DNA from 2 places in the Leptolyngbya sp. 7M genome. Region 2 is predicted to be linked to the other one. Evidence: riboswitches for the same ligand, from Rfam matches in the RefSeq annotation. Region 2 holds a riboswitch; the other holds the start of a gene.

What was found. Region 2 has a riboswitch for cobalamin ahead of JVX88_RS24850 (hypothetical protein). Riboswitches for the same ligand answer to the same signal wherever they lie in the genome.
Region 1: it holds a riboswitch for cobalamin, as region 2 does, so the genes downstream of both, JVX88_RS15285 (sirohydrochlorin chelatase) here and JVX88_RS24850 (hypothetical protein) in region 2, are expected to answer to the same signal.

The regions. Positions count from the first base shown of each region.
Region 1 covers NZ_CP070897.1:3,098,565-3,106,428, forward strand. Annotated here, with positions in the region: gene JVX88_RS15280 (ATP-binding protein) at 1-533, opposite strand, end outside; cobalamin riboswitch at 677-869, shown strand; gene JVX88_RS15285 (sirohydrochlorin chelatase) at 906-2,027, shown strand; gene sipA (regulatory protein SipA) at 2,202-2,429, shown strand; gene JVX88_RS15295 (M48 family metalloprotease) at 2,631-3,485, shown strand; gene JVX88_RS15300 (carotenoid oxygenase family protein) at 3,500-3,862, opposite strand; gene JVX88_RS15305 (cupin domain-containing protein) at 3,792-4,088, opposite strand; gene JVX88_RS15310 (sensor histidine kinase) at 4,193-7,186, shown strand; gene JVX88_RS38460 (type I polyketide synthase) at 7,092-7,864, shown strand, end outside.
Region 2 covers NZ_CP070897.1:4,813,718-4,821,581, reverse strand. Annotated here, with positions in the region: gene JVX88_RS24880 (oligosaccharide flippase family protein) at 1-764, shown strand, start outside; gene JVX88_RS24875 (DUF2382 domain-containing protein) at 986-1,900, opposite strand; gene JVX88_RS24870 (S-layer homology domain-containing protein) at 2,355-2,960, shown strand; gene JVX88_RS24865 (calcium-binding protein) at 2,862-3,593, opposite strand; gene JVX88_RS43285 (hypothetical protein) at 3,948-4,829, opposite strand; cobalamin riboswitch at 5,001-5,200, shown strand; gene JVX88_RS24850 (hypothetical protein) at 5,572-6,027, shown strand; gene JVX88_RS24845 (phosphoenolpyruvate carboxylase) at 6,391-7,864, shown strand, end outside.

The DNA.
Region 1 (7,864 bases), 1.7 Mb from region 2:
CGATCATCCGCCTGTTGATGCAACAGCAACGAGGATGTTTCATCATACGCCTCTCCGACCAAATGAGCCGGATTCTCTGGCGATTCCAGCAAGTTTAATACAGCCTGTCGATAAATTTCGTGATAGGTCAGTGTGTTAATTTGCTTGATTTGAGTCAATGCCGCACTGTAGGTCGCGAATTGTCCTGCGAGCTGATTCAGTTCTTGCCCGCAAAAGTAGGCATACTCGTTGTGGTGCAGAATGCAATAGGCGGCATACTCAATATCCCCCACTGCCAGACCATTGTGATACGCCTCCAAAAGCGGCCCAAGCGAACCGGATAGGAGTTGCTGCCAGTGCGTGATCATCCCATAGACAATCGTAAAGGTTTTCGGCTTCAGGGTTGTGGCATCGAGTTGCTCCAACAACTGAATCGCTAACTGGCCAAAGCGATAGGCGGTTTGCGTATCCCCTTGGGTAGCGAGTAACAGCCCATAGTTTGCGTAGGCGAAGGCAGACCAGGCTGAATTGCCATCACCGGTGATTGCTCGCATCCTTTCGGATGGTGCTCCGTCCACTCCGCCTCAGTTTCAAGCTTTTCCTCAGCCGTCCGTTCGGCCAACCTTACCACCGTCGAGCCGCTCCAAAACCAATATCCGCTGGTAAGTATCCCCTCCCCAGGTATGTTTAGCTACAGGCGATGAGATAAGATAGCGGAGCAAACGTGAACAGTAGCTTGAGCGGGAAAGTTTGGTGTAATGCCAACGCTGTGCCGCAACTGTGAGAAAAGTTTTAGGTTCTAAGTTTTAAGTTCTAAGTTTAGTCATTCAAAACTTAAAACTCAAAACTTTTTTAAGCCAGAACACCGTCTTGCTGCTTTTTCACTCTATTTCCTGCGTCGCACAGGGAAGGAGTCCGCTCTCTCCATGACTTTTACCAATAGTAATCATTTGATTCAGGTCTCCCCAGCTGACACCTTGCCGTTCATGCCAGCATCGAGTCAATCGGTGATCCTGCCACCACTGCCGCTCCAGCGTCCTGTCCTGTTGATTGGGCACGGGAGTCGGGATCTAGAAGGACGTCAAGGTCTGCTCGATTTTGCCACCGCCTATCAAGCGCTCGATTCGTCCCGTCCGGTAATTCCCTGCTTCTTGGAGCTAACCGAACCCACGATTCAGCAGGGAGTTGACCAATGCGTTGAGCTGGGCTACACCGATTTATCGGCACTGCCAATTCTGCTGTTCGCGGCTCGCCATAACAAGTTTGATGTTACGAACGAACTAGATCGCGCCCGCCTGCGCCATCCACAAGTGAAATTTCACTATGGTCGCCACTTTGGCATCACTCCTGCCTTATTAGACCTGTGGCGCACGCGGCTGGAGGAATTAGACCGCCCAGAGTGGAACCCTAGAGGCATCGGCCGGCAAGATACGGTGCTGCTGTTTGTGGGGCGTGGTTCCAGCGATCCGGATGCCAATGGCGATGTGTTCAAAATGGCGCGTATGCTCTGGGAAGGCAGCGGCTACCACACTGTGGAAACCTGTTTTATAGGGATTACCCACCCCCGATTGGAGGAAGGTTTCCGTCGCGCTCGGCTATACGAACCAAAGCGAATTATTGTCCTGCCCTACTTCCTGTTTACAGGAGCGCTCGTCAAGAAAATCTTCATGATTACAGCAGAGCAGCAGGAGTTATACCCAGACATCTCAATGGTTTACCTACCGGAAATGGGGCTGCATCCCCAGCTATTTCAGGTATTGCGGGAACGCGAAATCGAAACCCAGCTTGGGCAGGTGCAGATGAACTGCGAAATGTGCAAGTTCCGTCTAGCTGCCGTTGGTCAGGGTGGCCATCACCATCATGACCACGCGCACGACCATGCGCATCACCACGACCACTCCGATAGCCCGCACTCCCACAGCCACGGCCCTTCTCATGGTGATCACCATGCCCACAGTCATGACCACGCGCACAGTCATGACCATCCAGCCAGCGACCCCTACGCTGAGCCAGAGCAATATCATCAACGCATCTGGCAAGTACCGTAAGAAACCGTAAGAAAAGTTTTGAGTTTTGAGTTGGCATGTGGCGTACTTCGCTCTGTCTGCCACCGAGACATTTGTGAGCATTTTTGTAAGCGTTGTAGGATCTGAATGTAGGTGCTAACCAGTTTGGTTCACTGACCTCCTCATTGACCTAACTCAAAACTCAAACCTTTCACTATGACTGATGCTAAAGAATTTAATGTGGGCGATCGGGTGCGAGTGATTGCGCTGCCTGCCTATGTCAAAACGGCTGAACCGATGCCGATGCTGCGTCCACCCAACGTGATTCAATTGGGCGAAGAGGGAGTGGTGCTAGATCGGCGTCCGGGTGGGTTTTGGGGCGTGCGGTTTGCCAAAGGCGCGTTTCTGATGGACAGTCAGTACATTGAAGCTGTTAGCAACTAGACCAAGCCCAGAACAAGATCAAGCCCAGAAAAAGATCAAGCCCAGAAAAAGACCAATTCAGCCACAGCAGGTAAGCAAATCCGTACTACCAGGATCGTGCGTTTCACTGTTGTATTCAGGCCATAGCCGATACAATTCAGATAACTATCAATTTGCCGCATCTGGATAGTTTAATACGGTATTCACTGGGGTTATCGGTATATGAATCAAGCTAAAACCGTTGCGCTATTAGGGTTACTGAGTGGGCTGCTGATTGCACTGGGCTACTGGATCGGGGGATCCAGCGGTGCGCTGATTGGGTTGATCATCGCAGCAGTGACCAATTTCGTCTCCTGGTACTCTTCAGACAAAATTGCTTTGGCGGCCTATCGTGCTCAGCCACTGAGTCAGGCACAAGCGCCCGAACTGTATGCAATGGTGGAGCGCCTATCCCAACGGGCTGGTCTACCGATGCCGCGTCTATATGTGGTGCCATCCATGGGAGCCAACGCCTTCGCTACCGGACGCAATCCGCAAAATGCTGCCGTGGCCGTGACGCAGGGCATTGTCAACCTACTGCCAGCCGATGAACTCGAAGCCGTGATTGCCCATGAACTGAGCCACATCAAAAATCGCGATACCCTAACCCAGGCCGTAGCTGCGACCGTGGCTGGAGCGATTTCCTATCTGGCCCAGGTGATGCAGTTCGGCATGATGTTTGGCGGAGGACGAAATCGGGAGGGCGGCAATCCGTTTGGCATGTTGTTTGCGATCATCCTGGCTCCGTTGGCGGCTTCCGTAATTCAAATGGCGATTTCACGGACGCGGGAGTTTGAGGCCGATGCGGGAGCAGCCCGTTTGACTGGAAATCCCCGCGCTTTAGCCAGAGCCTTACAGCGGCTAGAAGCGGGTGCTCGTCAAATGCCGATGCAGGCAAATCCAGCTTTTGAACCGCTGTTGATCATCAATCCGTTTTCCGGTCAGTTTTTGGCCAACCTATTTGCTACCCATCCGTCTACAGAAGCTCGGATTCAAAATCTACTGCGGGTAGAACAGGAATTGGGAATCAGCGCTTAATCGACTCGTCAAGCCTATCGATGCAGGTAGGACCAAGACGACGCAATCGGATCAAAATACTGACCGTGAAAATCGAACGGCAGGTGATAAGGCAACTGGACCCGCGCCATTTCATCCCAAGAGTGAGCATTCAAGATTAACAGGAACGAGTTCTGAGTTTGGCTGTCTAGTCCAACTGATAAAATCACTCCTTCATCCTCGGTTGCCGCATCGGGGACTGCTACAAACACGGGTTCACCAGGATAACAGTCAGATTGATGCCAGATCTGAGCGTTTCGGTTCTGGACATCAACCTTGACGAGTTGATCAATAAAGTAACCTGATTGCGAACACCCAACGCCTGTGATACGTATCAGGCGGCATAAAATCTCTGTCACCCGGCCCTAACTCAAATGTTCCGCTTCCCGCAACCGTAAGCTCAAGGCGTCCGGAGATAACCCAATGCGACTGGAATGTTTCGTGTTTGTGAGGTCCGTAAAAGGTACCGGGATGGTCTGCCCATTGAAATACGGAATAACCTTCCATTATCATTCGGAGGCGAAGCATCGCGGCATTAGGGGCAGCAACCTCCGTCCATCTTTCGATCCGATATTCTGATGACATAGCAGCGACCTTGTTGTATTGGGCCGATGTGTTATCGGTAAACCCATTGACACAAATTCCGGGCTCTAAGATAATCTCTTAACTCAAAACCTCCGGCCCATTCTATGACATCCTTTGAGATTGTGAAAACGCTTCGCATCACCGCCCTGTCGCTCGCAATGTTTTGCGGACAGATCGCGGCTAACGATATCCTCGATATCGCGTCGCCGGCTTTTAAGATCTTTACCGATGAGAGCGGGCTCCCATCTAATTCAGTAATGACCATAGATCGCGACGCCGTCGGAAGAACATGGGTCGGAACTCAGGATGGTGCGGCATATTTCAACGGCCACCATTGGATCGTGGTAAATATGCCCGATCGCAACATCTCGAACTACATCTACGATATCCTTCACAGTTCGGACGAAAGCACTTGGTTCGCGACCGACGGCAACGGCGTGCATCGTCTTAGCAACGGCGTTTGGACAAGCTTCGGCCCTGAAAACGGGTTGACAGGCAATTTTGGACGCGTTCTCCTGGAAACTTCCGATGGAAGTATCTGGGCCGGGACCCGCGACGGTTTGTTCCGATTCGATGGCGTTAAATGGACGCGTATCGAACTTGGCAGTGAGACCGGTCGCAGCCGCATCCGTTCAATGATCAGAACGAATGACCAGAACGGAGAGACGGTTTGGGCGGGAACGTATGGCGGGCTTGTACGGATCAAGAATGGCGAGACCAAGGTTTTTGATACATCGAACGGAATGCCGCATAACACAGTATTTGCTCTGTTCGATGCATCAGAATATGACGGGACGCCGAGAATCCTAGCGGGCACGGACGGAGGACTTGTTTCGATCAGCGGCGATACGATCGAAAAAGCGGTTGGCCCGGAACAGCTCGAGAAAGGCATTCGAAGCATTGCCGTCTCACGTGGGTTCAATGATGAGAAGATCCTTTGGGTCGGGACTGATGGGAATGGACTTCTAGCTCTGGAAAAAGGCCGGTGGCAAACCTATGACCGAAAACGCGGGCTGCCAGGCGACACCGTTTTCGCGATAGCCGATGCAAACGTCGGAGACGGCTCCGTATGGATATCTTCACTCGGCCACGGGATCGCACGGCTGGAACGCGGCAATTGGCACACCCTCTCTGAATCACATGGCCTTGCTAAACGAGTTGTTTTTTCGACGACCGAATTTGCCGACGGATATTGGTTCGCTACGTTCGGCTCCGGGCTTTCAAACCTGGCTAACAGCAAATGGACAACAGCCAATGATCGCAACGGTCTTCCGAGCAATTTCATTTACAGTCTTTCTCGTACAAGCGCCGATGGCGGTCAAAAATTGATTGCCGGCACTGAGAACGGCGTTGTTGAGCTGGTGGGCAGCGGATGGAAGCCCTATCGCTGGCCAGAACTAAGAACGGAAACGTGGGCATTTCAAGAGAGAAATGTGAACGGCCGATCTATACTACGCGTCGGCACATCACGCGGGCTTGTGGAATTCGCTGACGGTGCCACAGCCGTCTTTAATTCGAAGAACGGATTGCCGGATGATCGCGTACGCGACATCGTTGAAACTATCGATGCACAGGGCAGGGCCGAGCTTTGGGTCGGAACCTATGGAGGCGGCGTCGCTCGCAGATCCGAGGGTAACTGGTCAGCGATCGACGTAAACTCGGGCCTTCCAAGCAATCGCGTTCTCGCATTGCTCGAACATACGATCGCCGGCCGGAAAAAGTTGTTGGTCGGCACAAGCGGCGGGATCGCGGTAATGGATCTAGAGGACGCGGCTTCGCCAATAGCCGTGATCGATACCGAGAACACACCTGGGCTTTTGAACAATTACATCCTGGATCTTGTGGAGGACAAGAAAGGTCGGCTATATGCTCTAACGAATCGAGGTGTCGCAAGATTTACGCAGGCCGATGATGGCTCGGGCAAGTTCGACGTTCTGACATTCACTACGGAAGACGGGCTGCCAAGCAATGAATGCGTATCGGGTTCAGCTTTCATTGACAGCAAAGGACGGCTTTTTGTCGGAACCGTAGAAGGTGTAGCAATCCTTGATCTTGAGAAAGAGATCAATGAGAGCGAGCCGCGAACTTTGTTGATAGAGAGTATTTCCGTCGCGGGTCAGGAGCGAAGCGATCTGGCAGGCACAGAACTCAATTATTCTGATAATAATATCAGATTCGGCTACGCCTTACTTTCCGATTTTCGTGAGCACGCAACACGATACAAGACACAGCTTACCGGATTCGAAGACAAGCCGTCCGAATGGACAAGCGAGCCGATGCGCGAATTCTCTTATCTCCCGGCCGGCACCTATGAGTTTCGCGTTTGGGCAAAAGATCATCTGGGAAACATTTCGACCGCACCTGCTGTCCTGTTCAGTGTTCGGCCCGCCTGGTGGCAGACGTGGTGGGCAATGCTTCTGTATCTTCTGGCCGTCGCAGCGATAGTTTCGTTCATTGCATATCTGATCTACCGGAACCGCCTAAACCGGGTAATGGAGATAGAAAGAGTCCGAGCCCGGATCGCGACCGACCTGCACGATGATATCGGTGCTAGTCTTTCGCAGATCGCGATCCTCAGCGAGGTAACGGCACAAAAGCTGCGGACGGGTAAACAGGTTGAAACGAAGCCGCTTGCCGACATTGCTGAGACCTCTCGCGACCTGATGAATTCGATGAGCGATATTGTTTGGGCGATAAATCCCCAACGAGACCACCTGATCGACCTTGTGCAGCGAATGCGGCGATTTGCGATCGAAGTAGTATCAGCGAAAGATATCCGACTCGAATTCAACGCCCCCGAGGCCAATCTTGGCGGACGGCTCGACCTGGATACACGTCGTCAGATCTACCTCATATTCAAAGAAGCTGTGAATAATTGCTCAAAGCACGCAAATTGCGACAAGCTGAAGGTGAACATTAGCCGAAAAGGAAATGTTTTTGAGATGACGATATCAGACAATGGGACGGGCTTCGCCGCAGACACTAATTGCAGCGGAAACGGCCTTGCAAGTATGCGCCAACGAGCGGAAAGCGTCGGCGGCGACCTGGTCCTCGTTAGTCGCTGTCCATCTTGCCTGTCAGAGCTTACACAGCGGTGAATCGAGTCTGGCTTTAGCCGGTGGCGTCAATCTGATTTTGGCTCCTGAAGTCACGATCGTATTATCTCAGGCACAGATGATGGCGAGCGATGGCCGCTGTCGCACGTTTGACGCGGCTGCTAATGGTTATGTGCGTGGCGAAGGCTGTGGCGTGATTGTGCTGAAGCGCCTCACCGATGCTCAGCGAGACGGAGACCGAATCTTAGCCTTAATTCGGGGATCTGCAATTAACCAGGATGGTCGCAGCAATGGCCTCACGGCTCCAAATGGTTTATCTCAGCAGTCCTTGTTGCGGCAAGCCTTAGGCAATGCGGCTGTATCGCCAGACCAAATAAGCTATGTGGAACTACACGGCACGGGTACGGCGCTGGGAGATCCGATCGAAGCAGAAGCTTTGGGTGCGGTATTAGGGCAGGGACGAACTACAGCGCAGCGTTGCGCCGTCGGCTCGGTCAAAACAAATATTGGTCATTTAGAAGCAGCAGCGGGCATTGCCGGATTGATCAAAGTCGTGTTGGCACTCCAGCATCGACAGTTGCCGCCTAGCCTCCACTTTCAATCTCCTAATCCCTATATCCCACTGGACCGATTGCCACTCAAAGTCCAGCAAACGCTGGAGGAGTGGACTCCGGATCTGCGCTTAGCAGGCGTCAGTTCGTTTGGGTTTGGTGGCACGAA
Region 2 (7,864 bases):
CCTGGGATAAATCTGCGGCCCGTGAACTGATCTCCTTTGGAGCCTGGATCTTTTTAACCACCGCCATTACCTTTTTGGGTGAGCAAGCCGATCGGTTAATTTTGGGTAAAGTCCTGATCCAGGATCTGGGTGAAACGGCTGGGCTAACGCTGCTGGGGGTTTATGGAATTGCCCTCACCTTTGCTGAACTACCTCGTGCAGTGACCAGTGCTCTCAACGGCAAGGTAATGATGCCTGCGTTCTCCAAAATCATCGATCAGCCTCGGTCTGAGGTACGGACCAAAGTAGGGCGCAAACGCAAGTATATTCTAATCTTGATGGCGCTGGTTGTGGCTCTAATGGTCTGCCTAGGCGATGGCATCATCAAAACGCTGTATGATAGCCGCTACAGTCAAGCTGCTTGGATGTTGCCAATTCTAGTTCTAGGATTGTGGCCCCGTTTAATGTGTAATACCAATGAAGCGCTCCTATTCGCCATTGGTAGACCTCAATACACAGCTGGAGCCAATTTCACCCGATTTGTTTGTACATCCGTTGGGATTTATGTGGGATACACCCTGTTCGGAATGCCGGGAGCGGTTGTAGGAGTGGCGCTCAATGACCTTTTCTACCATCTGGTGATCAACTGGGGACTGTGGCGTGAAGGATTAGGCAATATCAAGCAAGACATTTTAGCTAGCGGAATTTTGTTTGCTGTCTTAGCAATCTTGCTGAGTATCCGTCAGGCTCTGGGTTTTGGCCTGCCTATCGACACCATGTTCTAAACAATTCTAAGCTGCTGGATTTGGATCACTGGACATAACTGCTAACCCGTCTACAATAAAACATGATCTTCAGCTCAATGTTGCTTATTGTTACGGGTACTGCTTGAATCAAGATCAACTCTGATCTGCACTACACGTGTTCTATTAACAAATCCTACTGGCAAAGCTGTATTTGAGAAGCATAGTTTGAAGCATGGTTTTCAGTTTCTGACTCCGGTTGACTAGCGCGATGGTTTAGCATGAGAATTACTTTTGTTCTTCCAGATGCAGGAATTGCTGGCGGTATTCGCGTTGTGGCAACGATCTACAGCTGAGCGGCCTTCTGTGTCCAAATCGAGTTCCTCTCGGCGTACCGTTTCATCAGCTTCAACCATATCCTGCTCCACCACTTTCTTGACCCGAACTTCCTCACGCACAAATGCCTCTTTCCGCACCTCAGGAGTTTCCTCGTAGACTTCCATCCGAGCAACTTCCCCCTCCTGGAAGGCATCGGCTGCATTAGACACCGCGCCAGATGTTGGAGTAGTCCGCTCAATCACGACGCGCTCTTTTTCAATTGGGACCGCGACACGAGCTGTTTCGGTTTCGACATGTTTGCCGGCAGAGATCTCCCCAGTCTTCTGGCGCTGCTTGTTGGCAACCAGGCGTTCCTCATAGAGTTTGAGCGACTGGTGATTCTGCTCATTCAAATGATAGAGACCTGGATCGCGGTCATAGCTGTAGGTATTGCGGTCGTAGGCTGTCGTGCTTGGCGCAGTTGCCGTGTTCATCACGTTCGGACGATAGGTACCTCTGACCTGTTCCTCATAGTCGTAATCAACCTTATCCAATTCATCGAAATTCGGCAGATCTTGGACTTGCTGCTTCGTCAAACCCTTGACATTAATGCGGCGATCGCTGTAGCTAATGTTTGCCAAACCGATGGGTAGCAGCACCTTCTTGCCGAAGATCCAAAAGCCTGTATCTACTACCAGATAGCGAATTCGCCCAGTCTGATCATCAACCAGAATATCGTCAATTGAACCGACCTTTTCGTCAGCTTGTGTGTAAACATCAAAACCTTTTATGTCCGACCGACCATCCGTGTCAGCGTCGCGGTGCTCAGGATAAAAATCGGCTAGCTTTACTAGAGGCATATCTCATTATTCCTTGCAATTCATCATTGTTTCCCATAGTAAGGAGCGGCTAAGCTAGAACATCTTACTATCGGATGAAATGTCAGAAACGGAGCAAATCCAATCAAGCGTGCAGCTATGGCAATCATCTGTAGAAAATTAAACATGAGGATGTATTGGGGTAAATCAGATTAGCTCAGGCTATTGAACAAATCAGCAATTAAATCTTTGTCAAGAGAACTTTGACAATCAAGCTTTGACAATCAAACCTTCACTCAAACCTTCACTAGGTGATACAAGTTTATTAATAGAAGTCCTCGTATAGAACAATACATTTTAATGCATTAAATTAATTGCTCAATACACTGAATGGTTATACTTCTCCTCCATTAGATAGAGAAAGCAAAAGCATGTAGTCATTAAACTGAGGTGGAAGTAAATATATAGGCATGGCGTAAAGAATTGGAGAAGTACAGTGTTTAGGCTTTTTGATCGTGCATTGACCAGTAAAGCTCTATTAATTCCAGGTTTAATCGCTGGATCGGTAGCTGGAGCCGCTACAATTCTACCTCTCTGCGACCGCGTTCTTGCTGCTCCGGATCAAGCTGCCCCTAGTCAAAATCAGACAGCTCCCTTTCCAGATATTCAAAACCATTGGGCGCAGCCCTTTATCGAAACTTTGGCCGCACAGGATATTATTGCCGGTTATCTAGATGGCACCTTCCGACCAGAAAATCCGGTAGCACGAGATGAGTTTGCAGCAATGGTTCGACAGTCCTTTAATCAAGAGTCAGAACGACAACTGGAAAGCGGTAGTGTCTACGAGGATGTACCAACCGATTACTGGGCAGCCCCAGCCATTGAAGAAGCTGCCGAAATGGGGTTTATGCAGGGTTATCCGGACGGTACGTTTCGGCCTGATGATTCTATTTCCAGAGTCGAAGCTATTTCCACTTTAGCGAGCAATTTGAATTTAGCAGCTTCAGTTCCCAGTAGGGCCGAGGCCACTCAAGCCCCAGCCAACACGCCCCAAGCCACTACTGTCATTGCCACCGCCGCCAAACAAAGCATCATTGCCTGACCCCCCGTTCAGGATGTCGTTCTGGTTGCCACCAAACAGGTTGTCGTTGCCTGAATCACCTCTAGCATCTATCTGAGGCATAGGGTTATTGCTAACACTCAGTAAGTCATCGCCTGCTCCGCCAGAGAAGTTGATTTTAGACAGTGAGGTTTCGCCAAGTCTGCCAATAAACAGAGTGTCTCTGCCTTCGACACCAGCAATATTAATGGTTTCGACCTCAAAAATGTTCAGTGTGATCGGAACCAGATTGGTGCGGCTGAGGCGTACACTGTCATTTCCAGCACCTTGCTCTAGGGTTAAGGTGTCACCTGCTTTAGCAGAGCCTACGAACTCGACCGTATCACTTCCTGCGCCACCGAGCATCACATCACTGCCATCACCATCGATCCAGAACATGCGGTCGTTGCCATCGCCAGCAAACATGCGGTCGTCTCCGCGATTACCAGCCAAAAAGTCATCACCCTCGCCGCCGATTAAGATATCAATCCCGTCACCCCCGTTGAGGGAATCGTTCCCACCTAAACCACTTAAGGTATCATCGCCTGTCAACCCGTTGATGATATCTCTTTCAGCAACTCCTGAACGATCACCAGTAATATTGTCGTTTAAGTCCGATCCATTAATGAGAGCCATCGTTCGTTCGTCCTTTTTAAAATAAATCAGTGATTTTGTTTGCGTTTGATTGAAAAATTACTTTATTCTTATTCGAAAATAGTCAATTGAATGAATCTTTTGTCTTTACTTCGAATCAAGCTTTTGTTCAACCATGAATCTAATCTAGGATTTAAAGTTGAAGTTGCCAGTAAGCGAAAGTTAGAAAATTACAAATATACTTTAAAGTAGAAAGATATACCACTCTTGGGTACGTTCCAATCTCAAAAAGAAAACTCTGATCCCGCAGATAAATTCTGGCAAGATCAGAGGACATCAAGGAGACACAAACTAAAGTTGTTTAGGAGACGTTCAGATTACATTTTTATAATGCATCTAAACAAAGACGAACTGGTTTCTATTATTGAGATTGAGCGTACCACTGCCAACATCCTGCACAATCGCAATCAGCTCATCGGGTGCAAACAGATTCGGACGCGGCCTGAAAATTCCCACATCTTGAGCAACTGTACCTCGACTGAGTGGACCGCGAGGATCAAGATCCCGAATTACATACTCATTTGGTGCTCCAACCAGTTGAATTATATCCAGACCGGAAACGAAATCTACAATGTGGGCGAAATCGCTGACGCCATCCATGCCTGTCCTGATGTCGTTGCCGCCGTCAAAGTCATTATTGCCATCGTCATAAAAAACTCGCGCCCGACCACCAGCCCGATCGCCTAAGACGAATCGATCTCTTGCTGCACCACCGATCAGAGTATCGATCTCACCACGCCCCGGATTGACAAAGTCGCCCGAATTCACACCTAGCAAAACGTCATTGCCATTGTTGCCGAACAGATTGTCGCTGCCTGCGCCGCCCTCCATCGTATCGCTCTGATTGCCTGCTAGTAGATTATCGTTGCCAAAATCACCAAAGATATTCATCGTGGCCCTACCGTTATCCCGCGCATCCAGGAAGTCGTTGCCAGATCCACCAGAGAAGCGAATCGAAGAAACCCCAGAGCCGATTAAACTACCCACCGTGAGGGTATCATTGCCTTCAACACCGTTAATTTCAAACCGTTCGACGGTATCAACCTTCAGCGTAACCGGGCCCAAGTTGGTGCGTCGGAGAAACACAGTATCGCTAGTCAGATCGTGAGTCAGGGTGAGGATGTCGCCGTTGGGACGATTAGCTGCAAAAGCGCCTGTGAATAGGTGAAACAGGCCCTGACCGGGTATGGCAATGCTGGCAAGCAGGAGGTGCAGCAAGCCGTAGCCCGAGAGTTGAATCTTGATAAAAATTCCCCGTCCCGATGATGCGGCTGATGGGTTAGCCCTAGCGCTGGCAGCTTGGTTTCAAAGTTAGTTCCCAAAGCTGGCTGATATGCCATTCAGTCTCATTAATCTAAGATAGTGGGCTGTTAAGCATTGGGTGTGTTAATCTGCAAATAGCCTATTGGTTCTGGTGGGGAGCAGCCATCAGACGTAAGGGGGAAAGCTCGGTGCAAATCCGACACTGTCCCGCAACTGTAAGCGATGCGAGATGGATGATTTTTGATTAGCTGCATCAGCGCGATCCAAAATCTATTCTCGATTTGAAATCGTAAGTCAGGATGCTCGCCAATAGCGCCAACGCACTTCGGTGTATTGATCTAATGCATTGATTCAATACGTCAAGTGGTTCGTTTCCTGTTGTTTTTCATCTGCGAGGTACGGATGATGGTGAACTTGGCTCTCCTAGAATTAATTAGTTGTAAACGCTCTGATTTAGATCTGCATCAGCTTCCAGTCTCTGTTGATAAGCAGCATAGAATTGTAATTAGAGCATGGTATAGAAATTGAGGCATCTGCTGGACACGTGACTAGAATTAGGGCTTGAGCGTACGGAGAAACTCGCGAAAGAACGTGCGACGTGCGACGTATGTTATGTGCAAAGAACGATACGAGAAACAGGAATTCTCGTTCTTTAGAGATAGAGTGAACGCAGAAAATCTGGCATGGGAGAGCAAGCATGCAATACAGCAATGGTGTCTGGCCTGGGTATGTCAGTCACTGGCAAGGTTCGTTTATTCGACAAAATATTTTAATCATTGGATACATAGCTTGGAATGAATACTTGAATGCTGGACGGGGTATGGTGGTCTGTGAGATCATAGACGCTCTTCATCCAGCTATTGACTGGAGCCTTGATCTGGTAGCGTTTAGACCGGCTTTTATTCCTCGGTGCCGAGCTGCAAACTACTTACGCAGACTGGATCTGGAGGAAGACGTGGTTGATGCTCTGCTGGAGACAATCGAAACCTATGATCCCATGCGAGCAATTGTGGCTCTGGTCAATGGCAATGATGAAGTAGATTGCAGTCTGCTGCAAAATCTGAAGATTTCTCCTGTAGACTGCTGCGAACAAGTGTTGCGTCGCTGGCCAGAGTTTCAACCTGGTTTAATGCCTCCGAGGCGAATAGCGTAAGAACCAACTGAGCGTTAGCCCGGCTGAGTCGATGGTTGAATGGTCTGTTGTAGTGCTAGTTCCCCAGCGGCAAGTCGCTTAGTTTCAGTGGATGAATTTGATCAAAAGTGATCAGATGGTAATGCAGGGTGCAGTGAAGGAAGTTAGAGAACATTCCTATACCGCTTTCAACTCAAGTGATTGGCTTCGTCGATCGGGGTTGCGGTTTGTTACAAACGTCGTATGAATTGAGGTTAAACCATGACTGCTGCAGTTCCCGCAAAACCAAAATATAATTGGAGTAATATTATCGTTCACACTGTACTTCATTTAACGTCATTGCTGGCATTCTTTCCTCAATTTTTTAGCTGGACAGGAGTGGCTGTGGCATTGTTACTCTATTGGATCACAGGAGCACTAGGCGTTACTCTCGGATGGCATCGCCTCGTGGCTCACCGTAGCTTCAAAGTTCCGAAATGGTTAGAGTACATTCTTGTTTTCTGTGGCACCCTATCCTTGCAAAAGGGACCAATCTGGTGGATTGGTTTGCATCGTCATCATCACCTGTACTCCGATCAGCCCACCGATCATCATGACTCTCGTAAAGGCTTCTGGTGGAGTCACACAATTCGCGATAAACAGCGCCGAGTCGCTAAAATCTTGCGTCAACTGGATGCCGCTGAAGAAAGTCTGCGAGCGCTAGGACTTTCATCCTCGTGGGAAACCGAAGATTTGCGCGACCAGCTGATGGACGAGATTCGACTATGGTGGCGGACCGATGAGCTGCACCAGTTTAAGCCCACGGTTTTGGACGAGGTAGACTACGCGCTGCACTATTTCCATGAGGTCTTATTTGACGCCATCCCCCAGCTCTATCAGCGGTTTTGTCGTTCGCTCCACACGACCTTCCCAGGTCTGCGTCCGCCGCAGCACAATTTCTGCAAGTTCGGCTCTTGGGTTGGTGCCGACCGCGATGGTAACCCCTCGGTAACGCCAGAAGTCACTTGGAAAACCGCCTGTTACCAGCGCAATTTGGTTTTGGGCAAGTATATTAACTCGGTGCACAACCTGATCAACTTGTTGAGCATGTCTCTGCACTGGAGTGATGTGCTGCCCGATCTGCTGGAATCGTTGGAGCAAGACCAGGTGCAGATGCCCGATATCTACGAGCAGTTGGCGATCCGCTATCGCCAAGAACCCTACCGCCTGAAGCTGGCTTACATTCAGAGACGGTTAGAAAATACGCGAGATCGCAGCCTCCAGCTCTATAACGGCGACTATCCCCAGTTTGAAGTGCCAGAAATTAATCCCGCTCTGGTCTATCGGTCCGGCAAGGAGTTTTTGGACGAACTGAAGCTGATTCAGCGCAACCTGAAGGAAACTGGCCTACAGAGCCGAGAACTGGAAACACTGATCTGCCAGGTGGAGATCTACGGATTTAATCTAGCCCATCTGGATATTCGCCAGGAAAGCTCTCGCCATTCGGACACACTGGCTGAAATCATTGATTATCTGCAAATTCTACCTAAGCCCTATGATGAACTGCCGGAGGAGCAAAAATGCCGTTGGCTAGCGACCGAACTGCAAACTCGCCGTCCGCTGATTCCGTTTGAGCTGCCCTTCTCGGAAAAAACCTGTGAAACGATTCAGACTTTTCGGATGGTGCGAACCCTGCAGCAGGAATTTGGTGCCGAGATCTGCCAGACCTACATTATCAGCATGAGCCACCATGCCAGCGATTTGCTCGAGGTGTTGTTGCTGGCTAAAGAAGCGGGTTTGTATGATCCAGCCACGGGTTCAGGCACACTTCAGGTTGTCCCCCTGTTTGAGACCGTCGAGGATCTGCAGCGGGCACCAG